4 regions of the Sinorhizobium arboris LMG 14919 genome follow, and region 1 is predicted to be linked to each of the others. Evidence: predicted binding sites of a transcription regulator. Region 1 holds the regulator's gene; each other region holds the start of a gene.
What was found. The regulator PhoB, encoded in region 1, activates phosphate uptake and scavenging genes when phosphate is short. The targets are predictions, from matches to a motif close to TGTCATNNANCTGTCAT.
Positions count from the first base shown of each region.

Region 2: the regulator PhoB is predicted to act here: its motif matches at 2,063-2,079, upstream of SINAR_RS0110960 (PhoX family protein).
Region 3: the regulator PhoB is predicted to act here: its motif matches at 2,837-2,853, upstream of SINAR_RS0126460 (DUF2794 domain-containing protein).
Region 4: the regulator PhoB is predicted to act here: its motif matches at 2,249-2,265, upstream of SINAR_RS0121485 (BtaA family protein).

Region 1 covers NZ_ATYB01000014.1:226,399-230,852, forward strand. The annotation lists gene pstA (phosphate ABC transporter permease PstA) at 1-627, shown strand, start outside; gene pstB (phosphate ABC transporter ATP-binding protein PstB) at 641-1,456, shown strand; gene phoU (phosphate signaling complex protein PhoU) at 1,542-2,255, shown strand; gene phoB (phosphate regulon transcriptional regulator PhoB) at 2,367-3,050, shown strand; gene SINAR_RS0112190 (GcrA family cell cycle regulator) at 3,268-3,789, opposite strand; gene SINAR_RS0112195 (aspartate aminotransferase family protein) at 4,201-4,454, shown strand, end outside.
Region 2 covers NZ_ATYB01000009.1:651,657-656,110, forward strand. The annotation lists gene SINAR_RS0110960 (PhoX family protein) at 109-2,004, opposite strand; gene SINAR_RS01000000133395 (putative bifunctional diguanylate cyclase/phosphodiesterase) at 2,386-4,454, shown strand, end outside.
Region 3 covers NZ_ATYB01000014.1:3,141,109-3,145,562, reverse strand. The annotation lists gene acnA (aconitate hydratase AcnA) at 1-1,493, shown strand, start outside; gene SINAR_RS0126465 (DUF1223 domain-containing protein) at 1,751-2,527, shown strand; gene SINAR_RS0126460 (DUF2794 domain-containing protein) at 2,868-3,278, shown strand; gene SINAR_RS0126455 (GNAT family N-acetyltransferase) at 3,443-4,000, opposite strand; gene SINAR_RS0126450 (Bax inhibitor-1/YccA family protein) at 4,124-4,454, opposite strand, start outside.
Region 4 covers NZ_ATYB01000014.1:2,091,161-2,095,614, forward strand. The annotation lists gene SINAR_RS0121475 (lytic transglycosylase domain-containing protein) at 1-552, shown strand, start outside; gene SINAR_RS0121480 (serine hydrolase domain-containing protein) at 583-1,944, opposite strand; gene SINAR_RS0121485 (BtaA family protein) at 2,312-3,562, shown strand; gene SINAR_RS0121490 (class I SAM-dependent methyltransferase) at 3,559-4,224, shown strand; gene SINAR_RS0121495 (glycoside hydrolase family 25 protein) at 4,384-4,454, shown strand, end outside.

The DNA.
Region 1 (4,454 bases):
CTCGTGCTGTCGTTGCCGATCGGCGTTGCCGCCTCCATCTATCTTGAGGAATTCGCACCGAAAAACCGGCTCACGGATCTGATCGAGGTGAACATCAACAACCTGGCGGCCGTACCGTCCATCGTCTACGGTCTCCTCGGGCTTGCCGTTTTCGTCAATTTTGCGGGCATGCCGCGCTCGGCGGCGCTCGTCGGCGGGTTCGTGCTGACGCTGATGACCCTTCCGACGATCATCATTGCTACGCGGGCGGCCTTGAAGGCGGTGCCTCCGTCGATCCGCTCCGCCGCGCTCGGCCTTGGCGCATCGAAGATGCAGACCATCTTCCATCACGTGCTGCCGCTTGCCATGCCCGGCATCCTGACCGGCACGATCATCGGCCTCGCCCATGCGCTGGGCGAGACGGCGCCGCTGCTTCTGATCGGCATGGTCGCCTTCGTGGTCGACTTTCCGGGGTCGCCCCTCGAGCCGTCCACGGCGCTGCCGGTACAAATCTACATGTGGGCCAACGAGGCCGAGCGTGCCTTCGTTGAGCGTACCTCGGGAGCGATCATCATTCTCTTGATCTTTCTCATCGTCATGAATCTCGGGGCAATTCTCTTGCGGCGTCGCTTTGAGCGCCGCTGGTAGTGGGGTAAGGACTATGAACATCATGTCGGAAGCTGCAGTCGAAGAGGCTCTTGACCAGAAAATGAACACGGTGCCTTACAAGATGATCGGCAAGGATGTGTCGGTCTACTACGGCGAGAAGCGCGCGCTTTTCGACGTGAACCTCAACATCCGCGAGAATACGGTCACGGCGTTGATCGGTCCCTCCGGTTGCGGCAAATCGACGTTCCTGCGCACTTTGAACCGGATGAACGACACGATCGAGAACTGCCGCGTGACCGGCAGGATCACGCTGGACGAAGACGACATCTACGATCCGTCGATCGACGTGGTGGAACTGCGTGCCCGCGTCGGCATGGTGTTCCAGAAACCCAATCCGTTTCCGAAATCGATCTACGACAACGTCTCCTACGGTCCGCGCATCCATGGTCTGGCACGCACCAAGGCCGAACTGGACGAGGTCGTGGAAACCAGCCTGCAGAAGGCCGGACTCTGGAACGAAGTGAAGGATCGGCTGCAGGAGCCGGGCACCGGCCTTTCCGGCGGCCAGCAGCAGCGCCTCTGCATCGCCCGCGCCGTCGCGGTCAGCCCTGAGGTCATCCTGATGGACGAACCCTGCTCGGCACTCGACCCCATTGCGACCGCGAAGGTCGAGGAACTCATCCACGAATTGCGGGCAAATTTCACGATCGTGATCGTCACCCACTCGATGCAGCAGGCGGCGCGTGTTTCGCAGCGCACGGCCATGTTCCATCTCGGCAATCTCGTCGAGGAGAACGATACCGACAAAATGTTCACCAACCCGGACGATCAGCGCACCCAGGACTACATCATGGGCCGCTTCGGCTGATGGCGGAGGGGCGCGCTTTTCCGCCCCTCCCGGTTTAAGATCGACCGAGCCCGTTCAGAACAGCGCGTGTCCCGAGGAAACGAATATGTCTCACGCACACATCATGTCCGCCTTCGACGAAGAGTTGAAATATCTGACGCGACGCATCTCCGAGATGGGGGGGCTTGCCGAGCAGATGGTTGCGGACTCCGTCCGCGCTCTCGTCAATTCCGATCTTGCCCTGGCCCAGAAGGTGATCTCCGATGACGCGATTCTGGACGACGCGGAGCGCCAGATTGGCGAGAAGGCGATCGTCACCATTGCCAAACGCCAGCCTATGGCGTCGGATCTCCGCGAGATCATGGGTTCGATCCGTATCGCGGCCGACCTGGAGCGCGTGGGCGACCTCGGCAAGAACACGGCAAAGCGCGTGATCGCCGTTGCGGGGTCCGGCATCCCGCGCAAGCTCGCGCGCGGCCTCGAACACCTGGCCGAGCTCGCGCTCGTTCAGTTGAAGGAGGTCCTGGACGTTTACGCCTCGCGCTCACCTGAAAAGGCGAACAGCATTCGCGAGCGCGATGAAGAGATCGACGCGATCTACACTTCGCTGTTCCGGGAATTGCTGACCTATATGATGGAAGACCCGCGCAACATCACGCCGTGCACGCATCTTCTCTTCTGCGCCAAGAACATCGAGCGTATCGGCGATCACGCGACCAACATCGCGGAAACGATCTACTACATGGCGACAGGCGCCCAACCGCAGGGCGAACGGCCGAAGGACGACATGACGTCGACATTGGGTTCCGTGACGGACTGAAATCGCACGGCATCCGGTGCCTACGCAGAATTTTGTTCCGGCCGCCCTGGCGCGGCCTATACCAGGCGCGGCGGCATGACGGTCGTCGTGCGTAGGAAGGAGTCCTACTGAATGTTGCCGAAGATTGCCGTAGTCGAAGACGAGGAAGCCCTGAGCGTTCTCCTGCGCTACAATCTCGAGGCGGAAGGCTTCGAGGTGGATACGATCCTTCGCGGCGACGAGGCGGAAATCCGCCTGCAGGAGCGCCTGCCCGATCTTCTCATTCTCGATTGGATGCTGCCCGGAGTTTCCGGCATCGAGCTCTGCCGCAGGTTGCGCCAGCGGCCGGAAACGGAACGGTTGCCGATCATCATGCTGACGGCGCGCGGCGAGGAAAGCGAACGGGTGCGGGGCCTTGCCACCGGCGCCGACGATTACGTGGTCAAGCCCTTCTCGACGCCGGAACTGATGGCGAGGGTCAAGGCGATGCTCCGGCGAGCGAAGCCGGAGGTCCTGTCGACGCTCCTGCGCTGCGGCGACATCGAGCTCGACCGGGAGACGCACCGGGTCCATCGCCGCAGCCGTGAAGTGCGCCTGGGCCCTACGGAGTTCCGGCTTCTGGAATTCCTCATGTCCTCACCGGGACGCGTCTTTTCCCGTTCGCAACTTCTGGACGGCGTCTGGGGACATGACATCTATGTCGACGAACGGACCGTGGACGTCCATGTCGGACGTCTGCGCAAGGCGCTGAACTTCTCCAACATGCCGGACGTCATCCGGACGGTGCGCGGCGCGGGCTATTCGCTGGAAAGCTGAGGACTGTGCGTCCAATGTCGCCCGTGCCGGCTTGCGACATGGCAAGAAAAAGGGGCCCTTCCGGCCCCATTTTGTTCGTTGTCGAGTGCGCCTGGGAGCGGTCCACTGCTTCATTGAAGCGGCGAAACGCTCTGATGCATTGAACTAAACTGCGCACTTCGCACGGAAACCGTTACGTTCATGATTTCAGGTCGACCAGACCTAAAATCATCGTGATCTAGCGCATGCGCCGGCGCTCGGCGGAGGGTTGGTAGGCGAGCCGGGCGTGATAGGTGCAATAGGGAGAGGCTTCCGGAGATTCGTTGCCGCAGAAGTGGAACTCTTCCTTGAGCGGATCGCCGATCGGCCACTTGCAGGTGCGTTCGGTAAGCTCGGTGAGTTCCAGCCGCCGCGACATCGGCACGACGATGTTGCTGTCGAGTTCCATTTCCTGGTCGATCGCCAGGTCGACTGCGATCTCTTCCTTGAGCGCTGTCGCGCCGGCAGTCCGGGTCACGGTGCGCGTTACCGAACGCGCGGCGTAGTTCGGTGCGCGTGGCGCGGAGGTCGCCCGTTTGGGGCGGGCAGCAGCGGTCGCATTTCCGCCGGCCTTGGCGCGACCGGGCAGGCTCAGGCGGTGAACCTTGCCGATGACCGCGTTGCGACTGACGCCGCCCAACTGCGCCGCGATCTGGCTGGCGCTCAGGCCCTCCGACCACAGCTTCTTCAGTTTCTCGACCCGCTCGTCAGTCCAGTTCATCTCTGCACTCCCCGTTCTCGGCGTTGGGATGGCGGAATCCGTCACCGCTCCCCGGGAAAAGCCCGAAGATTCAACGCGATAATACTTTTGGTGACTAGGTCCGCCGCATGCGTCTAGTAATTGAATATTAACCTACCGGCAGGGTGACTCCGTGGCAAGAGTCGCCGGAATCGCGCCGAATCGATTTCGTGGTTTTCCCCAACTTGCTGTCGGAGCGTTGCATTTTTGCAAGTCCCAAGGCGCGATTTTTTCACGGTTCGGAATCGGTATCTGCAAGCGCCTGCAAACCTTGGTTTTGTTGACATTGCGGTGCGAAATGGGAATAGTGCCTCTCGCCGCCGCGAGGCGGCATTTTTGATTTTTACCGGGCCGAAGAACCCGAGCTGCTGCCGGAATGAAGGAGAGTTCGACATGACCGCAACCACGCCGCTTTACGACACCTATCTGCGCGCGCCGTTGCGTTTCGAGCGAGGTGAAGGCGTTTGGCTGATCGCCGACGATGGCACCCGCTATCTCGACTTCGCAGCCGGTGTCGCCGTGAACTCACTCGGCCACGCTCATCCGCATCTCGTCGAAGCCCTGAAGGCGCAGGCCGACAAGGTCTGGCATTTGTCCAATCTCTACGAGATTCCGGGGCAGGAAAGCCTTGCGCGGCGGCTGACCCA
Region 2 (4,454 bases), on a different contig from region 1:
CCTGCGTTTTCGAACCAGTGATACCGGCAAAGAAACCGCAGCTAAAAACATTTCAGAGGAGAGAGGCGCCGGAGCCGGCGCCTCAAACATGGTCAAGCGTCCAGTCGATCAGCCGATCAGGGCGTTGTTGTCGCGCTTAATGGCGATTACCGTCGAGCGCGGCAATTTGCCATCGCCGTCCGGGAAGGGAGCGTCGGGGTGCTGGATGCCAACGAACATGGTGCGCTTGTCCGCGGACCAGGTCATGCCGGTGACTTCGGCACCCTTCGGGCTCGTGAGGAAGCGCTCTATGCGGCCGGTGGCAGGGTCGCCCGCGAGCATCTGATTGTTGCCCTGACCCAGGAATTCGCCTTCGTTGGTGTCTTCACCGTCCGTCTGGATCCAAAGGAGGCCGGTGGAGTCGAACATCATGCCGTCCGGCGAGTTGAACATGTTGCCGGAGTTGATGTTGGACGAACCGGCATAGGCGTCGCCCCTATGGACGTCCGGATTGCCGGCCATGACGAACAAGTCCCACTTGAACTTGCCATCGGCATGGTCATCGTTGTCCGGATACCAGCGGACAATCTGGCCATATTCGTTCTTTTCGCGCGGGTTGACGCCGCCGACAGGCATTTCGTCGCCCCCGGCATTCTTCTTGACGCCACGATTGGTGTTGTTGGTGAGTGCACAATAGGCTTCGATCGCGACGGGGTTGATTGCAACCCACTCCGGACGGTCCATGGTGGTAGCGCCGACCTTCGAGGCGGCCTGCCGGGTGAAGACGCATATTTCGTCCATCTTCATGCCGGTCGTTTCGGGAGTGAGGGCCAGCCATTCGCCATTGCCGTCGTCGGAGAACCTGGCGACATAGAGCGTGCCTTCATCGAGCAGCTTGGAGGTATTGCCGCCTGGGACATAGATGCCGTTCGAGACATATTTATAAAGGAATTCGCCACGTTCGTCGTCGCCCATGTAGACGACCACGCGACCGTCGCGTGCGATCACGACAGCGGCGTTTTCATGCTTGATGCGGCCGAGCGCCGTGCGCTTGACCGGGGTCGACGACGCATCCGACGGATCGATTTCCACGACGTAGCCGGCGCGACGCGGTTCGTTCGGGTTCTTCGAGACGTCAAAACGGGGATCGAAGGCCTCGTAGCCATAACGGGTCTCGGCTGCGATGCCATAGCGCTTGAAGTCGTCGGGCATCGCGAAGTTCGGGTCGGTGGAACCGAAGTAGCCGTTGAAGTTTTCCTCACAGGTGAGATAGGTGCCCCACGGCGTCCTGCCCGCGCCGCAGTTGTTGAAGGTCCCGAGACAGTCGGTGCCGCTCGGATCAGCTTCAGTCTTGAGAAGATCGGATCCGGCGGCTGGACCGGAGATCTTCATCGGCGTCAGATGAGTAATGCGGCGGTTGAAGGGGCTGTCGAGCACGATTTCCCAGCCGTTCTCACCTTCGGCGACCTCCATTACGGTGACGCCCTGCAGGTTTTGCAGGATCTTCACGTCGTCGGCGCTCTTGGGCATGCCCTTTTCATTATTCGGAAGATTGGTTTCATTGTTGACGTATTCGTGGTTGACGGCAATGACCTGATGGCCGCCGACCACGAACAGTTCCATGCCGTCGGTGTTTTCACCGAAGACTTTGTCGGCGTTCTCGACGCTGACGCCGTTGGCCGGGTCGAGATCCGGAACATTCGAAAACAACGGCTGGCCCCACTTCGCGAGCGGCTTCCAGGAATAGCCTTCCGGAACGTGAACCGTACCGTCGGTGGCGATCGGAATTGGCTTGAACGGGAAGCGGGAAGCGGCTTCCTGAGCCTGCGCCGAGGTGGAGTTCATCAGGCTGCCGAGCGTGCCCATGGCTGCAGCGGCGGAGCCGATGGCGAGTACACCGCCAAGAAAGCCGCGGCGTGAAATGGCCGCTTCGATCACCCGATCGAAGTCGGTTTCGGCCGGAGGCGGATTCTGCAGTTCGTCCCATTCGTCCCAGGACAGCTTGTTCTTGTCGATCTCGGTCACGGCTTTCTCCATCGTTGCTTATCCGAACAATTCCGACGATGGGGCGTATCGTTGTTAAATTACATTCATATGACGGGAGCGACAGCCTCGCTCTCAACGTCAGCAAAGCCTGGACTACGGCACTTGGTTCGAACCTGGACCCCGAAAGGTGATCCAAGCGCACAGAAAGGCCCGCAACCGGCAAGATAAATCGCGGTGTCGTTGAGCCAGACCGCAATCCGCTTGAATGCAGATGCCCTCCCCCGTGATAGCGCGTTAAGCCTCCATTAGCGTAGCAGCATGTACGTTCACGACGCAGCGCGCCGCGGGCATGATGCCTCCTGCTTCTCCGGCCTGACGGACCGAGGAATTCTTACAATAATCCCCCGCAGGTATCATCCCATGCACAGGAATACACTCTCGGAAAGCCGCCAGACACAGCTACTGGTGCTGCTCGTCGCTGCTGTGTTCATCTTGGTCGCCGCCGCACTCGCCGGACTGGTTGCGGGCTCGATCGCTACCCTCACGACGACGGCCGATGACATCGATGACCAAAGAGCCCTGCAAGCTACGTCGGGAGCGGTGCAGGCGCTTCGCAAGCAGATGGCGGCGACCCTGCGCGACAACGCGTACTGGGACGATGCATATGCCGAGGTGAGCGCCGATACGCGCGCCGACTGGATTATTGAAAACTGGGCGTCGACCTCCGCCGACTACCCTCTTTATGACACCGCCATCGTTGTCGATAGCCGGAATCTGCCGGTTGTCGCATACCGCAAAGGCGTTCCGATGGACGTCATGCCGAGCGAATCCGTTGACGACTTCCAAGCATTGCTCGACGCGGCGAGACGGGTGAAGATGTCCGACGAAGTTCCGGTGCATTTCGCACGCTCCTCCGCCGGAACCGAACTTATCGGCGCGGCCGCGATTCAACCGTTCGAAAGCGATGAGTCACTCGACCCGGGAGATTTCCATGTGCTCGTATTCGCAAAGCTGATTACCCCGGCCGTCGTGGCCGAGGTGTCCGGCAGTTTCGCAATTGCGGACCTGCGTCTTGAATTGAAGCCTTCGGCGGGACGATTGGCCGTTGCATTGAAAGATGTGTCGTCCAAGGATATCGCCTATTTCACCTGGCCTTCGATGGCCCCAGGCACAAAGAGCTACGAGAAGATCGACGGCGACCTGCGAACCGCAGGCGCGATTTTAGTCCTGTTTCTCTGCGCCATCGGTTTCGCGGGTGGCATAACGGTCCGCAATCTGCGCAAAAGCGAACACGCTTCGCGACATCGCGCCCTGCATGATCCTCTGACTGGGCTCTTGAACCGCGCAGGACTCCTTGAGAACGTCGCTGCTGTTTCCAGCTGGGTACGACTGAACGGGAAGCAGGTGAAGCTCCACTTCATCGATCTGGACGGGTTTAAGGCGGTCAATGATGCCTGGGGGCACGCGGTTGGAGACGCCCTCATTGTCGCCGTTGCCCACCGGCTGCGCGACGCCTTGCCGAATGACGCATTTGCTGCTCGCCTGGGCGGTGACGAATTCGCGGTTGTGACCATCGACGAACTTGGTGCTGAGCTTGTCCCGGGCTTCGGCGGGCGGCTTCAAGAAGCCCTGGCGAGCGTCTTCGAGATTGACGGACGGTCGATCGAGATCGGCTGCAGCATTGGCGTCGCGGTATCCGCGCTCGGCTCGGTGCAGACCGACGAACTCATGCGCCGAGCCGACATCGCACTTTACCGTGCGAAAGATCTCGGCCGCGGCATGACCATCGACTTCGACAACAGCTTTGACGATGACGCCCTCCAACAGGCGGAACTGGAGAGCCAGTTGCGCACCACGCTGCTGAAGGGCGGTATATCGGTGCTGTTCCAACCGCTAATCGATGCTCGCTCCGGCGCAGTGACCGGCGTTGAAGCGCTAGCGCGCTGGCATAGGGAGGATGGGATCGCAATCGGTCCCGATGTGTTCATCCAGATCGCCGAGCGCGCCGGCATGATTGATTTGCTCGGCATGCAGGTGTTGAGGACGTCGCTGAACGCCGCCGCGGCGTGGCCGGCGCTCAATCTCGGAGTCAACATTTCTCCGCTGCAGCTTAAGAACCCGCGCTTCGTCGAGCAGGTCACAGCCGCAATCAAAACTGCGGATTTCGACCCTCGCCGGCTGACGATCGAGGTGACGGAGGGCGTTCTAATTTCCAATCCAGAACAGGCGCGTCGCGCAATCGACGGGTTGAGGAAGATCGGCGTCAAGGTTGCGCTGGACGATTTCGGTGCTGGATATGCCAGCATCGGATCACTCCGGCGCTTTGGGTTCGACCGGATGAAAGTGGATCGCTCGCTGGTGGCTGCTTTGGAAGTCGATCACAACGCCGGCGCCGTCCTTCAGGCTACGGTCGCTCTCGCCAATGCGCTGCAAATCCCTGTCACGGCAGAGGGGATCGAGACGGAACAGCAGGCGACGGCGGTGCGGCT
Region 3 (4,454 bases), 2.9 Mb from region 1:
CGCTCGACAACGACTACAAGAAGCCCGGCCAGCTTGCGAACCGCTACGCGGTTGAGGGTACGGGTTACGATCTCGGCCATGGCGACGTCGCGATCGCCGCGATAACCTCCTGCACCAACACCTCGAACCCCTCCGTACTGATCGCCGCCGGCCTCCTTGCCCGCAACGCAGTCGCCAGGGGCCTGAAGACCAAGCCCTGGGTCAAGACGTCGCTCGCGCCCGGATCGCAGGTCGTCGCCGAATATCTGTCGAAGTCCGGCCTGCAGACCGATCTCGACAAGCTCGGCTTCAACCTGGTCGGCTTCGGCTGCACCACCTGCATCGGCAATTCCGGCCCTCTGCCGGCGGAAATCTCCAAGACGATCAACGACAAGGGCCTGATCGTCGCCGGTGTGCTTTCCGGCAACCGCAACTTCGAAGGCCGCATCTCGCCGGACGTCCAGGCGAACTATCTCGCTTCGCCGCCGCTCGTCGTCGCCTATGCGCTGGCGGGTTCCGTCCAGAAGGATCTGACGAAGGAGCCGATCGGCGAAGACCAGAACGGGCAGCCGGTCTATTTGAAGGACATCTGGCCGACTTCGCAGGAAATCCAGGACTTCATCTTCAAATACGTCACCCGCGAGCTTTATGCGACCAAGTATGCGGACGTGTTCAAGGGCGACGCCAATTGGCAGGCCGTCCAGGTTCCGGCCGGCCAGACCTATACCTGGGACGAGGCGTCCACCTACGTCCAGAACCCGCCCTACTTCGTCGGCATGGGCAAGAAGGGCGCTGGCATTTCCGACATCAGGAACGCCCGCGTCCTCGGCCTCTTCGGCGACAAGATCACCACCGACCACATTTCTCCGGCCGGATCGATCAAGGCGGCGTCGCCGGCGGGCAGCTACCTGCTCGAACATGGCGTCGGGATTGCCGACTTCAACCAGTACGGCACGCGCCGCGGCAATCATGAGGTGATGATGCGCGGCACCTTCGCCAATATCCGCATCCGCAACCACATGCTCGGTCCGAACGGCAAGGAAGGCGGCTATACGATCCACTATCCCTCCAAGGAGGAGATGTCGATCTACGACGCCGCCATGCAGTACAAGGAAGAGGGCGTTCCGCTCGTCATCTTTGCCGGCGTCGAATACGGCAACGGCTCTTCGCGTGACTGGGCGGCCAAGGGCACCAACCTTCTCGGCGTGAAGGCCGTGATCGCTCAGTCCTTCGAACGCATCCACCGCTCGAACCTGGTCGGCATGGGCGTCATCCCCTTCGTCTTCGAGGAAGGCATGACCTGGGAATCGCTGGGCCTGAAGGGCGATGAGGTCGTGACGATCGAGAATCTCGCCAACGTCCAGCCGCGCGAAAAACGCGTGGCCAAGATCACCTATGGCGACGGCTCGGTGAAGGAGGTCCCGCTCATCTGCCGTATCGATACGCTCGACGAGGTCACCTACGTCAACAATGGCGGCATTCTGCAGACGGTGCTTCGCGATCTCGCCGCATGATCGGCGACGTATGAACGCAAGCGCAAGAGCCGGGGCGTCTACAGCGGCGCCCCGGTTTTTCATGCCTGCTTGTCCGGATTCTCCCGGCTTTGAGGCAGTCACTCCAACGTGACTTTTCGTTGAAGAATACCCGTCGTATGTAGGGGTCTCGCCGCGCGACAAACCGCCGGCCGGGATCGTTGAAACGACGCACGTCCGGACGGAAATCCGTCACAGGCTTTCCGGGAAGTGCACTAACCAGCACGAACAAAGACGCCATGACATTCGCATGCACACCAAAGACCCGACGTTTCGCCCTGGCGATCATCGGGCTGTTTGGCGTGTTCTGCGGACCGGCCGCAGCCGATGACGGCAGGACGATCAAAGGCGTCGTCGAACTCTTCACCAGCCAGGGCTGCTCTTCCTGTCCGCCGGCGGACGCGGCCCTCAAGAAGCTTGTGGACCAGGGCGACGTCGTGGCGCTCGCCTACCACGTCGACTACTGGAACTATCTCGGCTGGGCGGATACGCTCGCTTCCAAGGAAAACACCGAGCGGCAATATGCCTATGCGCGGATGCTCGGCCGCTACGGCGTCTATACGCCGCAGGCGATCCTGAATGGACGCGATCACGCCAACGGCGCGGACCTGCCGGCAATCAGGAACCGGCTTGCTTTGATGAGCACGAAGGGGAAGGGGCTGTCGGTGCCGGTCGATGTCTCGATCGGCGGCGATGAGATATCGATCAAGGTAGGTGCCGGCCAAGGAAGGGCGAATGTCGTCGTCGTCTATTTCGACCGTGCAAGGGTGGTCAAAGTCGAGAAGGGCGAGAACAGCGACAAGGAAATCGCCTATTGGCATGCCGTGCGCGACATTCAGACGATCGGGATGTGGGACGGCAAGTCCGCGGAATTCACGCTGCCCGCCTCGGTTCTGATCGAAGGCCAGGGCAACAGCGGTTGCGCGGTGCTGCTGCAGTCGATGAAGGACAAGGAGACGCCGGGAGCCATCATCGGCGCCGCGACGGTTCTTGCTGGGCCGCAGGGCAAGCTCTGAACAAGACGGAGGCGGTTTCCGATTGATTGCGGCGGAGCAGGAGCCGCAGAAGGGATGGTTCGGCCCGGCAGCATCGAGGGGCTGGGGCTGAGGGTTCGAAGTTACCGGACCGAACCAGCCATGTCTGCGTTCGAGAACCTCCCGCAGCATGACGGCTGGCCGGACATACGGTGGCAACGACTCTGTCCGGCAGCGGTCGGAGTGTTGCGGCGAATTGGGGCGGCGATTTGACTGAATTGCGGCAGCGGCAAGAATTGCTGACATTGATCAACAGCTTCCGGCTTGCTTTTCGAATTGTGTGAGGCACACTGTCGTGGTCCTGTCACATTAGAAGGCCGAGATGCCGATGACCGATGAAACGGATTTGCCGCGAGGCGAAGCACGTCACTACGGCCAGACCACCTCCGATGTGGTCGTCGATCTTCACGAATACAAGCAAGCCAAGAACCCCCCGCCCGTCACCTTCCATCGCCGCGAACTCGACCTGATCCTCAAGGTCTACGGCCGTATGGTGGGCGAAGGGGAGTGGCGCGACTATGCGATCGACCACCTGCGAGACCGGGCCGTTTTTTCGGTGTTCAAGCGCGCCGGAGAAGTGCCGCTCTACCGCATCGAGAAAAACCCGAAGCTCGCCGCGAAACAGGGCGCCTACAGCGTGCTCAACGCCCACGGGACGATATTGAAACGCGGCCACGAACTCGCTCAGGTTCTGAAGGTCTTCGACAAGGTTCTGAAGCTCGTCCAAACCTGACGGACATATATCACTTGCAGCTGCCCCTCATCCGCCTGCCGGCACCTTCTCTCCGCAGGCGGGGCGAAGGGACAGGGGCAGCGCTTCGCCTCAGTTTCCTCTCCCCGCGTGGGGGAGAGGGTTAGTCCTCGGGTAAACCCGAGGAGATGGGCAACCTGGTTGGTTCAGCTCCTATAAAGCGTATCCGGATAGACGCCCTCGGTGGGCTTCGTCCCGGTTCCCTCTCCGAGCGGACGCTGCATGAAGGCCGTATCCAGCCAGCGGCCATGCTTGAAACCGGTGGCCGTCATCAGCCCCCGCGGCTCGAAGCCGAGCGCCCGGTGCAGAGCGATCGACGAGGGGTGCGCTCCGCCGATGACTGCGATCATCTGACGGAAGCCGAGGGCCGTGCAGCGCCCGATCAGTTCGGAAAGCAGCGCCTTGCCGATGCCCTTGCCCCGCGCTTCCGGCGAAAGATAGATCGAATCCTCCACCAGGAACCGATAGGCGGTGCGGTTGCGGAAGGCGGAGGCATAGGCATAGCCGACGACCGCACCGCGCTCGTCCACGGCGGCCACATAGGGGTAGCCGTTACCGGTGATCGTGGAAAAGCGGAGCGCCATTTCGGCCTCGGAAGGCGGCGTTTCCTCATAGGTCGCCACCCCGTTCAAGACGGACTCGCGATAGATTTCGGTGATCGAGGGGAGATCGGCAGCAACGGCGTCGCGGAGCGTGGCAGTCATGGAGATTTGACCTGTAGTGGCTGTTGGGCACTGTCTCGCATGGATGCGCCGGATCGATCAAGACCGCCGTCAGGCAACAAAAAAGGCGGCCGAAGCCGCCTTTTCCGTCGAACCGGTTCGCTACTACTCGTTCCTGTTGCCAAGGAACTGCAGCATGAACATGAACAAGTTGATGAAATCGAGGTAAAGCGTCAGCGCGCCCATGATGGCCTTGCGGCCGGCGACCAGCGCGTCGTCGCCTTCAAAGTACATTTCCTTGAGCTTCTGCGTGTCGTAGGCGGTGAGGCCGGCGAAGATGAGCACGCCGATCACCGAGATCGCGAAGCCGAGTGCCGAAGAGGCAAGGAAGATGTTGACGACGGATGCGATGATCACGCCGAAGAGGCCCATGATCAGGAACGAGCCGAGACCGGAGAGGTCCTTTTTCGTCGTATAGCCGTAAAGCGACAGGGCG
Region 4 (4,454 bases), 1.9 Mb from region 1:
GCCGCCCCCGTCATCGGGGTCGCCGCCTCTTGGGAGTCGGATTTCGACACCGGCGAGCCGGTCGGTCTCGAGACGCTTGTCGCCAAGCGCATGATCGTTCCGACGGAGCGCCCGAAGACAGGTATGATCGGCACGGCAGTCGGCGCCGTCGCAAGCGTCATCCCCGATTCGCTGAAGCCGTCAAAAACACCGACGAGCTCGCGGCCCGAGCTGGACCGGCTGATCAAATATTATGCAGATCTGAACGGTCTTCCCCTGGAGCTCGTACATCGGGTGGTCAAGCGCGAGAGCAATTACAATCCGCGCGCCTATAGCAAAGGCAATTACGGGTTGATGCAGATTCGCTACAACACCGCCAGAGGCCTCGGCTACGACGGGCCGGCCGAAGGCCTCTTCGATGCGGAAACCAACCTGAAATACGCGACCAAATACCTGCGCGGCGCGTGGATGGTTGCCGACAACCATCACGACGGCGCGGTGAAGCTCTATGCCAGCGGCTACTATTACCATGCCAAACGCAAGGGGATGCTGGACGAGCTGAATATGAGGTGAGCGCAAAGAGCGGTGGGTCCATGACCTCACTCAGTCGAGCGCATCGATTATCCTCGCATTCAGCTTCTGCACGTCGTAGCCGAGGCGCGACGGTGTCAGCCCCAGGCGTACGACCGCCAGACGAAGCGAGGGGACGAGCATGATCGCCTGCCCGTCATGCCCAAGCATCCAGAACGTGTCGGGCGGAAAGTTTGCCGTTCCGGCGCGAGTACCATTTTCCTGGAGCCAGACCTGGCCGGAGCCGTAGTCGCCGCCGGAAGCCGACGAGGGCGTGCGCATAAAGGACACGTAACCTTCCGGCAGGAGCCGCCTCCCCTTCCAGCTCCCGTCCTGCAGCAGAAATTCGGCAAATCGCGCCCAATCCTGCGCCGACGCATACATGTAGGAGGAGCCCACGAAGGTACCGCTCGCATCCGTCTCCATCACGGCGCTCGTCATCCCAAGCGGGGCGAAGAGCGCCTCGCGCGGGTAGGAGAGCGCCTCGGCCGGATCGTCGAATGTCTGCATCCAGAGGCGGGACAGAAGATTGCTCGTGCCGCTCGAATAGGCGAATTTTGTGCCCGGAGGCGCTGCCAGCGACTTCGAGGCGACGAAGCCGGCCATGTCGCTTTCCAGATAGAGCATGCGCGTCACGTCCGTGACGTCGCCATAATCCTCGTTGAATGCGAGGCCGCTCTGCATCGCGAGAAGATCGGCAAGCTTGATGCGGGCCCGCGCGTCGCCGCTCCATTCGGCCATCAGATTGGTCCGGGCCAGATCCATCCGCCCATCGGCAATGCGCAGGCCGATGATGGCCGCCGTCACGGACTTCGTCATCGACCAGCCGAGCAAGGGTGTGTTCCGGTCGAATCCTGGCGCATAGGTTTCGGCGACCAGCCTGCCGTCCCTGACGACTGCGATCGCGCGCAGACCCGGCCCCGCCAGGGCCGGGTCTTCGATCAGCATTTGGATGCTCGGATCGATCTGAGACTTGCCCCCGTCCGGCCAGTTGACGTTCGGATCGACGGCGAGAGGCGCCGTTGCAGCCCCCGTCCCGCGCGTTCCCGCGATCGCCTCGGCGCTGCCTCCGCTCACATTGGCGCATCCCCGGCCGGGACGGTAGACGGCCCGAGCGGGTGCGGCAAAGCCCAGCATACGCGCGGTAACGCTCTGCCCTTCGCGGTCGACGGAAACGCGCACGAGCTTGAGCAGCGGATGCCCGGGCGCCTGGACATCTTCCGCCAGAACCTCCTGCGGATCCCGCCGCGCAAGGAATACATTGGAGCAGACAATTTTGGCGGCGTAGCCGTCGCCCACCTTGAGGAGTTCGGGCGGAAACAGCGCCAGCCAGCCGACGAAGCCAGCAACTGCCGCAACCGCCAAGCCGCCGAGCGTCTTCAGCAGACCCTTCATTCCCGCCCTCCTGCTTCCGATTGCGTGTCCCTGCGACGAAACATGCAGCCGATCGAAGTGCTACAGCAGCTTCGCGCGACCGCTGCACAAGACAATTGCATATTGGATCTGGCGCACGCTTTTTCCACTCTCGTTCCCGTGCCCGTCGTAGCGATAACGATGGCATGAGAAGCCCTGCCACCCCACAACCGACAACGCCCGGGTCTGTAGAAGGAAACAGAATTCGATCGAAAGAAAAAGCCCCCAATGGATGCGGCGCGGCCGATGGGGGGCGGTCGAAACGTGCGCAGCCTGTGCGAAACCTCGTCATCAAAGTGTAGCGGAGTCACCTTAGAAGCGGCTCAGTTTCAACTGGACGACAGGCAAGATGACCGACTTCGCCCCAGATGCCGGCTTCGGCAAGAAGAACCCGAAACTGAAGAGCGCGCTCCTGCAGCATAAAGCTCTCTCCCTCGCCGGTCTCTCCGAACGCCTGTTCGGACTGCTCTTTTCCGGGCTCGTCTATCCGCAGATTTGGGAAGACCCGATCGTCGACATGGAGGCGATGCGGATCCGTCCTGGACATCGCATCGTGACAATCGGTTCCGGCGGCTGCAACGTGCTGACCTATCTCTCCGCCGGGCCGGCCCGGATCGACGTGGTCGATCTCAATCCCCATCATATTGCGCTGAACCGGCTGAAGCTCGCGGCCTTTCGCCACCTGCCGAGCCACAAGGACGTGGTGCGGTTCCTCGCCGTCGAAGGAACGCGCTCGAACAGCCAGGCCTACGACGTGTTCTTGGCGCCGAAGCTCGATCCGGCAACCCGCGCCTACTGGAACGGCCGCGATCTCGCCGGCCGCCGGCGCATCGGCGTCTTCACGCGCAACATCTACCGCACCGGCCTGCTCGGCCGGTTCATTGCCGCAAGCCATCTTCTCGCACGGCTGCATGGAATCAACCCGGAAGACTTCGTAAAAGCGCGCTCCATGCGCGAACAGCGGCAGTTCTTCGACGATAAGCTCGCTCCGCTCTTCGAGCGGCCGGTGATCCGCTGGATCACTTGCCGGAAGAGCTCGCTCTTCGGCCTCGGCATCCCGCCGCAGCAATTCGACGAACTCGCGAGCCTGAGCCGGGAGAAATCCGTCGCCGCGGTGCTGCGCCACCGGCTGGAAAAGCTGACCTGTCATTTTCCCTTGCGCGAAAACTATTTCGCCTGGCAAGCCTTCGCGCGGCGTTATCCGCGGCCGGACGAGGGCGACTTGCCGCCCTATCTTCAGGCTTCGCGATACGAAGCAATTCGCAGCAACGCGGAGCGCGTCGAGGTCCACCATGCAAGCTTCACCGAGCTTCTCGCCGGCAAGCCCGCCGCCTCCGTCGACCGCTACGTGCTTCTCGACGCGCAGGACTGGATGAGCGATCAACAATTGAACGACCTCTGGACCGAGATCACCCGCACCGCCGACGCCGGAGCCGCCGTGATCTTCCGCACGGCGGCAGAGGCGAGCATCCTGCCAGGGCGCCTCTCCACCGCCCTGCTCGATCAGTGGCACTATGATGCCGAGTCTTCTGCCCGGCTCGGTGCTGAGGACCGTTCGGCAATTTATGGCGGCTTCCACATTTACCGGAAGAAGGCCTGAACGCCGTGCAGACCGCGGATGAAGGCCACGCCCACCTCATGGATCGCATGTATCGCTACCAGCGATACATCTATGATATCACGCGCAAATACTATCTCTTCGGCCGCGACACGCTGATCCGTGAATTGAGCCCGCCGCCGGGTGCATCCGTGCTTGAAGTCGGCTGCGGCACGGGCCGCAATCTCGCCATGATCGGGAATCTCTACCCCGGTGCACGCCTCTTCGGCCTCGATATCTCGGCCGAGATGCTGGCGACCGCCAGGACCAAGCTCCGGAGGCAGGGCCGGACGGACGCCGTATTGCGCGTCGCGGACGCGACCAACTTCACGGCCGCATCCTTCGACCAGGATGGGTTCGACCGGATCGTCATCTCCTACGCCCTGTCGATGGTTCCCGAATGGGAAAAAGCGATCGATGCAGCGATCGCCGCTCTTACGCCGGGCGGCTCGCTGCATGTTGCCGACTTCGGCCAGCAGGAAGGTTGGCCGGCCGGCTTCCGCCGCCTCCTCCAGACTTGGCTCGGACGTTTCCACGTCACCCCGCGCGAATCGCTCTTCGACGTGATGCACGAAAAGGCCGAGAGAAATGGAGCTGCGCTCGAGGTCAGATCGCTGGGACGTGGTTATGCCTGGCTCGCAGTCTATCGCAGCGCAGCGCTTTAGGGGCGACGGAGGAGAGCGTCCGGTGCAATTCACACTTGAGCTAACGCAATTTTTACGATGATATGGTGAAAAGGAGGTCACGCCTCCCTGGGGGACATCATCAATCATGGAAACCATCGCGTGAGGCAGGATCGTCGTTCGTCTCCAAACGGAACCCCCATGCGCCGGCTTCTCCTGGCTTTGTTGCCCATCGCCACCATTCTCTCCTCCTGCACCTCCACCGATTACGA